Regions from separate parts of the Agathobacter rectalis ATCC 33656 genome, predicted to be linked through region 2. Evidence: riboswitches for the same ligand, from Rfam matches in the RefSeq annotation. Region 2 holds a riboswitch; the other holds the start of a gene.

Region 1 (4,939 bases), 290 kb from region 2:
GTAAGAAGACCATTAGAATGAGCCAATTTCCGTTGGTTGGAGGTAATTGAAATGAAATATGCAATTGAAATAGCTCTGAATAGAATTATTCCTAAAGAAATAAAATCAATCATTGCAACCCAAAGGATACTGGATATATTAATTGATGGTGTAACGGAAAACTTTGTAGTTATTCCAATGGACGAAATGTTAGAAGTATATAAAGAACAGGAAAATTTATTTGATTATGATGTCATTCCGTTTGCTATTTTAGATGATGATTATTTATGTCTATATTATCAGAATAATGGAATTTCAATTATTTATTGGAGTTCAGAAAGAGCACTAGAATCAAAGAATATGGCAATCTTTCAATTATATTCATCTTATGAAGATTTTGTAAAAGATTGCATCACAACTAAGCCTCCCCACGGGCAGGCTTAAATCCTAGTCTCACTACCAGACATTTAACAGAACTTCTTAGGTTCATAAGGTTTACTATCCCGTAATCCTCACTTCAATGCGGGTTACAATCTGGTTAGATATACGAAGTACAGCACATATGCTGCCAACATCCAGCTAATACGCAAAATCCTGCAAAGCAGAGGGAGCAGTCTCAATGAACGAAGTCACAAGTGCTTCAAGAGTGGTGACGCACACCTCTATCTATTACAGGATAATTGTGAAATAGGAATAAAAGAAAAGCAATAGATAGAAAAAGACTGCTTTGATTCCTATGTGTTTAGCATACCAGATTGGTAGTAAGACACCTTCTGAAATTGCAAGGAGTTGGCAAGGAACAGGAAAATATCCAGGTATAGATGACTATGTTGATATTACCGTTGAAAAGGGTACTGTTTTATATCGAGGAGAACCGAATGGAACGGAGTATTTTACAACTTTAGATGCAATTGAACAGTCTGGCAGAGATGCAACGAAATTATTTGAAGGGTTGCAGGTGGAGAAAAATCCTATACATGGCTATAGAGGAGAAATGCAAGGCTATATATTTAATGAGGATGTTGCGAGTGCATATGGAATAACAAACGCAAATCCGCAATTTGGAAAAGGAGGATTGCCACAATATTATGTTCCTGATGTTCAAGATTTGATTGATAAAGGGATATTACCTCCTGTTGGTAATATTAAATTAAATAAGTAAGGGAGGAAGCTAATAATGCTAGATATCAGCAATGGATTTTTTAAAATATCAGATAAGCTAATAATTTTTCCTGGCTTTTCATTTGAACAGTTTAAAAACACAAGATTCTATAAGAATCAAGATGGGTTGAGAATTTTTTATTTAGATGAACAACAAATCATTGATAATAGGAAATATATTGTAAGTTTATTCTTTAGGAATGGGAAGATATATATGATGTCTTTGATATGTTGTGATAAAGAGTTTTCGGAAAAAGATGAGGATAAAAGAAAAATATTACACGATGATATATTAAATGAATTAGGTATTAATCAGCAGATGGAATATAGCTGGGGAAAAATATCATCAGATTATGATGCTAGAAGCAATGTAAGCAGTATTGATATTATGTATTTTTAATTAAGATTATTCTTTTGGAATCACGATAAGCTAAAACTTTTGCATGTGCTGGTTATAAAGTTCCGTTGTTTCTAGGAGGAGAAGATAGCGTAAATAATCTTGAGGATAGTGATATGGAAGTGTATTGGAGCGTACTAACGCAAGTAAAAAGTAGATTATAATGGCTCTTCAAGGGTAATGGTGGGGTAAAACCCTCTACAACCCCAGTGTTTATCTAAAGTATCAGATTTATGAGTATGGAAGAAGAAATAAAAAAGCATACATGGATTGGAGTGAAAAAGGTGTAAGCTATTTAAATTGTATGTATGTGTATGATATAATGATGGATGTGGACGAGGCACTGCAGACCTGTGATACTATTTTAGATGAAATTGACCTGGGAATTGACTATACATCTAGGGAAAAGCAAAGCTGACTTTTGCAGATCTTATTGGAACTTCTGACGGAAAGGCGGACGGAAATGGGCTTCATATGGCATATACCAATGGAAGTGTAGAGAATTTTGCAATGGTGGATTTGGTTACGCTTGGAGGCGCCATTGCAGCAACAAAGTTCTCGGAAATGGGGTTAAAAGAAGGACTTAAGGCATTTGGAAAAACAGCTCTGATAGACTTTGCGGGAAATACAGCAGCCTGTGGTGTGGGAGCACTGGGAGAAACCTTTGACTGGCCGGTGCCTATAACAATGATGCTGAGTCTTGCAGCAGGAATCACGGTAAGTATTTCGGGAAATAAGTTGTTATTTAAAAATGCAGATGGGATAGAGATTGGGGCAAAGACGCTGAGTGATGCTGAGGTTAAAAAAATCGGGGATGTGTTGGATGAAACAACAAATTCTAGCTTTGCAAATAAAAATTTGGGAGAAGTGTTAAAACAACAGGGATTAACATTCTGTTGTTGCAATATTCGATGGTAAACATTTTAAAGAAGTGAAAGGAAAATAGAAAATGATAAAAAATGGTGAATTTTGTATATATAATGATAATGAGTACGAATTAAATGAGGATAGCGATGGAAACTTAATTATAATTACAACAAATCGAGCAATAATTGATGAAACATTTGTTGATAAATATAATAGTGGAGTGTATAGTAAGGTGATTTTGCCAAATGAAATTGGAAAGGCATATGATTGTCAAACTTATGGAGTTATAAAGGGGAGTAGAGTTAATGTAGAAAAAGAAAATGAAGAATATTATTTTGTTGGAACAGCAGATTGTAAAGTAGCAGAAGCTCTAGGGTTACAAAGATGTGACAAATATTATTATGAGGGAAAATTTCCAAAACAAGATGTGGAGATTATAGAGAAAAAAGAGAAGATAGAATTATAACGTGAACAATTAAATTGTAATAAAACATTACCAACCTAAAAATTGACATAAAAATGCAAATACGATAAAATTTTGCATATAAAAGGGCACACTTATGGAAACGTAAGGTCGCAAAGCTAGAGTCTAACACGGAGTAACATTTATGTAATGACAGATCGGCTGCAACATCCGGTAATATCGGACGCTGCAGCCTTTTTGTATATAAAATTTTACCTAAAGGGAGGAAAAATGAGAAATATTACTTTTGCAATTTACAAAGGAATCGAATACTCTGCTGGAATTAAAAAAGATGGTAGAATTGTTTTGCGGTCAGAGGATGATGCTAGTAAAAAAGAGGGGTTTGTAGAAAAAGAGATTGGAAATAATAGAATATATATAAAGTATGTTCAAAAAGATGAAATTGAGGAAATATATGATAAAAAAACATATGCTGTTTATGAAGGATATAAGTTTATAGTAGTTGATGAAACGGAAAAACAAATTTTAATATTAACAATGAAGGGTGATTACCAAGAGTGGATTCGTTTAGGGATGGAGTGCATAGATAAGGGGATGTATCAAAAATGGATTAATAAAAATGAGGCGGAAATTGAAGTATTAAAAGAAAAAATATAATAAGTGTATTGTAATTATGGGAAGAACGATAAAAAACGGTAGATTTTGTATATATAATGGAAATGAATTTAAGGTAAATAAGGATAGTGATGGAAATACAATTATCCTTACTAAAAATGATAAAATAATCGACTCAACATTTATAGATAAATACGGAAGTGGTGTTTATAGTAAAAAAGTTTCATTAGAAGAAATAGAAGAGTTGTACAGATATGCAACATATGCAGTAATAAACAATTATAAAGTTAATGTAGAAAAAGAAAATCAAGAATATTATTTTGTGGGAACAGCAGATTGTAAAGTAGCAGGAGCCTTGGGGTTACAAAGATGACACCACCATTCACGGGAAATTAATAAGTTAAGATTGACGGATGTAAAGGATTTAACAAAGGAGCAAATCGCACAGATGAAGGCAATACGCGAGGCAGTTCCAAAGATAGATGCTAACACTTATATTCAAAAGACAATACCGGCTTCGGATATAGACAAGTATATAGGAGAAGATGGCTGGTCTACAATTGGCGGTTATGTGGCAAGATATGATGATGTATCACACATAAAAGGATATGATAATGTTGTGGAGTCGTCGCGACTTGATTATGTAACAGGTGATGGAGTAAGACCGTATCCGGAAGGTGGAGATACTTATGCATATATTAAATTCAAGACAACAGATGCAGAAAAAATAAAGACACCATATGGGGAAATATTCGGTGGAACAAATACAGATGGTCCTCCTTGTACATTAAATGGATTTACAGGTGCAAGGAATGGGCAAATTATACCCGAGTGGTCTTTAAGTGGTGAATATGTAAAACCTAAGAAAGGTGCGGAATTACATAAAGTTGTTAATGGAAAAGATACTGTTGTTGCAATATTTGATGGTAAACATTTTGTAGAAGTGAAAGGAAAATAGAAAATGATAAAAAATGGTGAATTTTGTGTATATAATGGAAATGAGTACGAATTAAATGAGGATAATGATGGAAACTTAATAATAATTACAACAAATCGCGAAATAATAGATGCAACGTTTGTTGATGAATATAATAGCGGAGTATATAGTAAAATAATTTCGCCAAATGAAATTCAAGAAGCATATGAGTGTAGAACTTATGGTTTGATTAATGGTTATAAGGTTAGTATTAGGAAAGAGTTGAAAGATACTTTTTTTGTAGGTACAGGTGATAGAAAAATTGCTGATATACTTGGATTGAATAGAACAGATAAGTACTTGTATGAGAAAGAAATTGCCAAGGATAAAATAGAAGTAGTTCAAGAAAAAAAGAAAATAGAAGTATGATTGAATCAAAATAATGCATACTGCACGGGAAAACTTGAAAAATGATGAATAGAAGGTAATAAAATGAAAACATTAGGAAAAATAGCAATATAAGTATGTAGAATTAAAAGATGTAGATTGTATTGTTCAGAAGTGGACACCATATAAGGAA
Region 2 (4,939 bases):
CTAAATACAGAGCCATCGGCACATGTGGCAGATGAAAAGGTCGAGACAAAGGAAGAAAATATGGAAATCCTGCTCGATGAAAATGTAAATGATAAGCAGGGGGTGGCGGCACTTGGCATCCAGACAGGGGATATTATCGCCATGGATCCGCGCACAGTCATCACGGAGAGCGGCTATATCAAGAGCCGTTTCCTTGATGATAAGCTGTCAGCCGCCATCTTACTCGGTGTGGCTCATGCCGTAAAGGAGGAGGGCTGGAGGCTAAACCGCAAGGTCACACTGCTCTTTACGGTTTATGAGGAGGTAGGCCATGGCGGAAGCTTTGTACCGGCTGATACTGAGGAGATGATTTCCGTAGACATGGGCTGCGTTGGAGCAGACCTAGGCTGTACAGAGCATATGGTTTCAATCTGTGCTAAGGACTCAGGCGGACCTTACAACTATGAGCTTGTTACAGAGCTTTCAAATCTGGCAAAGAGCGAGGGGCTTGACTATGCAATCGATGTTTATCCGCACTACGGCTCTGATGTTGAGGCAACACTGCACAGCGGATATGATATCCGTCATGGGCTTATCGGTGCAGGAGTTTATGCATCGCATAACTATGAGCGCTCACATATGGATGGCGTGGAGAATACTTATAAGCTTTTGAGAAAATATATTACAAAATAGTATCATTGTGATACATTATTTCATGTATTCAAACAAAGTAGGAGAGAGGTAAATACACCATGAATTTAAAAAAAGTTCATCATATTGCCATTATTGGGAGCGACTATGAGAAATCAAAGCACTTTTATGTGGATCTGTTAGGTTTTTCTATTATTCGAGAAAATTACAGACCGGAACGTGATGATTATAAAATTGATCTTCAACTCGATGAGATAGAATTAGAACTTTTTATCATTAAAAATTGTCCGAAGCGTCCAAGTTATCCAGAGGCTTATGGTCTCCGGCATCTTGCCTTTGCTGTAGATTCGGTCGATGATACTGTAAGAGAATTGAATAAAAGGGGCATCATAACTGAGCCGATTAGACTCGATACTTACACAGGCAAAAGAATGACATTCTTTCATGATCCGGACAATCTACCCTTGGAAATTCACGAATAAGGTATTGCAGTTAAAAGATGTGCCCTGTTTTTGGCTGTGATTTTATAAATTTAAATGTGTAGGGAACAGAAACTTTGAATTCTCACTTGAGGTATTTTTAGGGATTTAATAACTGTTATATCTTGTTATAAAAATCTCGGCAGACCCTTGAAAACACTAAAGTTTTTGTTGGTGTCCTATTCATCACATCTTGTATCGTGTTATACCGTTTTACCCTTGGTTATGAACCCTCATAAGGGAAAAAATAAGGGAAAGAAAATCTGGTAACAATTTGTAATAAATTATAAAAATAGCAGTTGGGACTGGATGAGATGCTTTTAATACATTTCAATGAAAGGGATAAACAAGACAGCTAACTTGAAAAAGTAAATTCCAGTGCAGAAGTAAATTCCACACTCATTTAAAAGTTCTTGATTTTCTAAGAGTTTTATAAGCTCAAAACGCTTATTTCTGTTATAATAGGAGTAACTTCTTGGAAAAAACTGATTTGATGGTATGACAAACGGACCACTGGAAGGTAGTGTGCGAGACTAAATTCCACCGGTCATGTGAGGAAAATGTGAAAGTTTAATTTCCAGTCCGACAGCAGATTTCTAAGTGGTTGTTAATGGTTGAAGCGAATCAGCTTAGGCGTTAGATTGACCAAATCAGGGTCAATGCGCTTAAGCTGAAATGCGTTTAGGGTTTCTTTTCCGAGTGTCTCTAATGCGGCGTCATAAGGCGTGCTTCCATTAAGACTTTCCCTTGGAGTGGAGTTGATGTGATTCACGATTAGATTCACATCCCATTGTGTCAAAAATTCAAAACTAGTTCCTTTGGGAAGCACCATGCGAAGCATGGTGTGAGCTTGCTCAAGACCTCCTTTTTGTCCGCTACGCATGGGATCACAATAGTAGATGCTGGTACGCTGAATTTCATCCAGTCCTGTTTCAAGAGCGACAGGATCTCCGAATTCTGAACCTCTGTCTGTCAAGATATATTCAAAGACAGATAAGAACTCATAGGTGCCCATACGTTTTTCTAAACGGTCAAAAATAAGCCGGACAGCGCCTTTAGTACAACGATTCAGGAGAAAGGCAAGGAACAGCTTTTCCTTAGTGAAGAAAAAGGTCAGTAACGTCTTGTTGGATTCTCTGGATGAGTGTACCGTATCCATTTCTACAAAAGAGGATAACCGCAGCTCACTAAAATCACTGAATAACCTTTTCTCGAAGACGGTTCTGTTTGTAATCTGTGTTTTATGGCACTTTCGTGGCTTGAAGCCGGGCTTACGTTTTAAATCAATGTTTCTGGCTGTAAACAGACCTTGATCCAGATAGGTGTACAAGGAACGGACTGACATATCCAGTTCTGGATGATTGGTAATGATTTGATATGGAGATTGTCCCTGCTCGATTAAAGGAGAAACAATGCCATCCTTTTTGCGTAATTCATGTTTTGTCATGTTTATACCGGCTCTGGAACCGGAAAGCTTTTCACGGTATTTTCTATCAGCAAAACGTGCATCGTATCTGTATTTCTGGGCGATGGTGCAATGATTTATCTTTTTTGTGCAGCCATTACAGACATAGGGCGCCTTATCCAGTCTTTTGCACTGTTCCTTCACAAAATCCTTGCAAGTTTGATTACAGGTGGGGCAGGAAGTGCATTTTACATCGCAGAGAATGATTTTTCCGCAGACATTGGTTTTCCGGCAATGGAAGCGATGAATACAAAAGTTATGGGCATTATAGAAAGTACCTTTGTGATACCAGTCGGATAGACGGTGAGCCCTTACTTCTTTGGAAATGGTTGTTGGATCCTTGCAAAGAAAGCGGGCAATGTTCTTAAAGGTTTCTCCCTTGTTCAGTTCGTTTTCGATATAGATACGGTCTTCAAGGGAAAGGTGCTTCTGGTTTCCTGGAATATATTTACTCATGGATATCCTTCTTTCTACTGCTGTCAGAAAGAAAGATAACCTTACCATTTTTATATGAAAGAGTAAACCTTTACTGTGCGGGAGTAAATTCCACCACCAAATGTGGTGGTGGAATTTAAAATTTCATTTTTGGATAAACAAGACATCTGTAAAATTTGTTGAAATATGGTAAATAATATAGTATACTTTTGCAGTGAATATATCTTTAGTGAAAGGAAGTGAGACTGTATTTTATTAAGCTAATAATCAAATTAGGGCAAACTTATGGAAACGTAAGGACGCAAAACATGAAGTCTAAGTAATAAAATAAAATACACGTATTTTATTATATTGACGGTTCGGTTGCAATGGTTATCATTGCAGCTTTTTTAATTTTAGGAGGTTAATGTATTATGAAGAGATTAAAACAACGAATCTTAGCAGGGGTGCTTGCATTCGTAATGTGTATTAGTACAGTAAATGTAACTGCATTCGCTCAGGAAAATGAAACGACCAGTGAAATTCAGGAAATTATTGCAATTAGCGAAGCGGGAAGTGAAAATGAAGTATCGACAGAAAATATTGAAATAACAGATACTTCTGTTTCGGGAAATAACGTGGAACCAGTTGAAGATAAGCCACGTAATAAAAAGCATAAAAAAGTGGCGAATGAAAAAGTTTATGAAGGTGAAAATTATAATGTTACATTTTCGGTAACATCTTCTTGGGAATCCGGTTATAATGCAAATGTCAAGGTTGAAAACACAGGAAATGATACGATACAGAACTGGTATTTATCATTTGAATATGATGATCAAATTACCAATATTTGGAATGCAGAGATTTCTACACATGAAGAAAGTCAATATATTATTAAGAATGCCGACTGGAATCAGGATATTGTTGTTGGAGGAAGCATAGAATTTGGTATTTCAGGTAGTACAGCATTTAATGAGTTCCCAGAAAATTTTAATGTTGTAGGAGAAAATAAAGAGGTTCAAGAGGAAGATTATTCTGTACAATATCAGGTTGATAGTGATTGGGGAAGTGGTTTCACAGGTAGCATTCAGATTACGAATAATACGGACAAGACATTAGAAGATTGGGTGTTAGAGTTTGATTTTGAAAGAGAAATAACAAATATTTGGAATGCTGTTATTGAGTCCCACGAAGGAAATCATTATGTAATAAGAAATGCCGGATATAATGCGAATATTACTGCCGGACAGAGTGTTTTGTTTGGATTTAATGGACATGGTGGTTCAGCAAATAATGTAGCAGAAAATTGTGTATTATATTCATGGGAAATAGATACTACTGAATATGTAGAACTTTCTGATGGCAAGATTGAAAAAAATTATTTGGAAAGAGCAATATACACAAATTTATTGTTACAAGGTTTGTCGATTGATAATATCCGGTTGGCGGATGATTACGATGAAGATGGTTTGACATTATCACAGGAATATGAATATGATACCAATCCATTTTCAAAAGATACGGATGAAGACGGATTAAATGATTATGAAGAGATTAATCTACATAAGACAAATCCTATAAAATACGATTCAGACGAGGATGGAATGAGTGACGGAACAGAAATCGCTTGTGGATTGAATCCTTTAAGTTCTGATACAGATGGAAATGGAGTTATAGATAGCCAAGAAATCGTAACACAAGCGGTTAGAATAGACACGGTGGAACAATATCAGCTTCAAGAAGTTGGAACATTACCCAATATTCAAATAACGGGAAAAGGAGATTATAGTCAAAAAATATATGCAACGGCATTGGAAAATGATGCTACAATAATGGATATTGACTGTCTTGTAGGAACTGCGTTTGATTTTATTCATGATGAAGACTTGTCTTTTGAAAATAGTCAATTAACATTTACAATCAGTAATGAAATTTTGAAAAAAAATAAATT

What was found. A riboswitch is a leader RNA that binds a small molecule or an ion and turns the genes downstream of it on or off. The one in region 2 is predicted to bind cyclic di-GMP.
Region 1: another riboswitch for cyclic di-GMP. It lies ahead of EUBREC_RS02650 (hypothetical protein); the one in region 2 lies ahead of EUBREC_RS01215 (cellulose binding domain-containing protein).

The regions. Positions count from the first base shown of each region.
Region 1 is NC_012781.1:546,415-551,353, forward strand. It holds gene EUBREC_RS02620 (hypothetical protein) at 1-50, shown strand, start outside; gene EUBREC_RS02625 (hypothetical protein) at 52-423, shown strand; gene EUBREC_RS02630 (hypothetical protein) at 716-1,141, shown strand; gene EUBREC_RS02635 (hypothetical protein) at 1,157-1,540, shown strand; partial or broken gene EUBREC_RS18350 (hypothetical protein) at 1,603-1,701, shown strand; gene EUBREC_RS17885 (hypothetical protein) at 1,803-1,955, shown strand; gene EUBREC_RS02640 (hypothetical protein) at 2,012-2,455, shown strand; gene EUBREC_RS02645 (hypothetical protein) at 2,487-2,870, shown strand; cyclic di-GMP riboswitch class I at 2,946-3,037, shown strand; gene EUBREC_RS02650 (hypothetical protein) at 3,099-3,485, shown strand; gene EUBREC_RS17660 (hypothetical protein) at 3,502-3,816, shown strand; gene EUBREC_RS16840 (hypothetical protein) at 3,892-4,401, shown strand; gene EUBREC_RS02665 (hypothetical protein) at 4,405-4,788, shown strand.
Region 2 is NC_012781.1:252,579-257,517, forward strand. It holds gene EUBREC_RS01200 (M42 family metallopeptidase) at 1-672, shown strand, start outside; gene gloA2 (SMU1112c/YaeR family gloxylase I-like metalloprotein) at 732-1,112, shown strand; gene EUBREC_RS01210 (IS30 family transposase) at 1,717-3,030, opposite strand; cyclic di-GMP riboswitch class I at 3,276-3,380, shown strand; gene EUBREC_RS01215 (cellulose binding domain-containing protein) at 3,423-4,939, shown strand, end outside.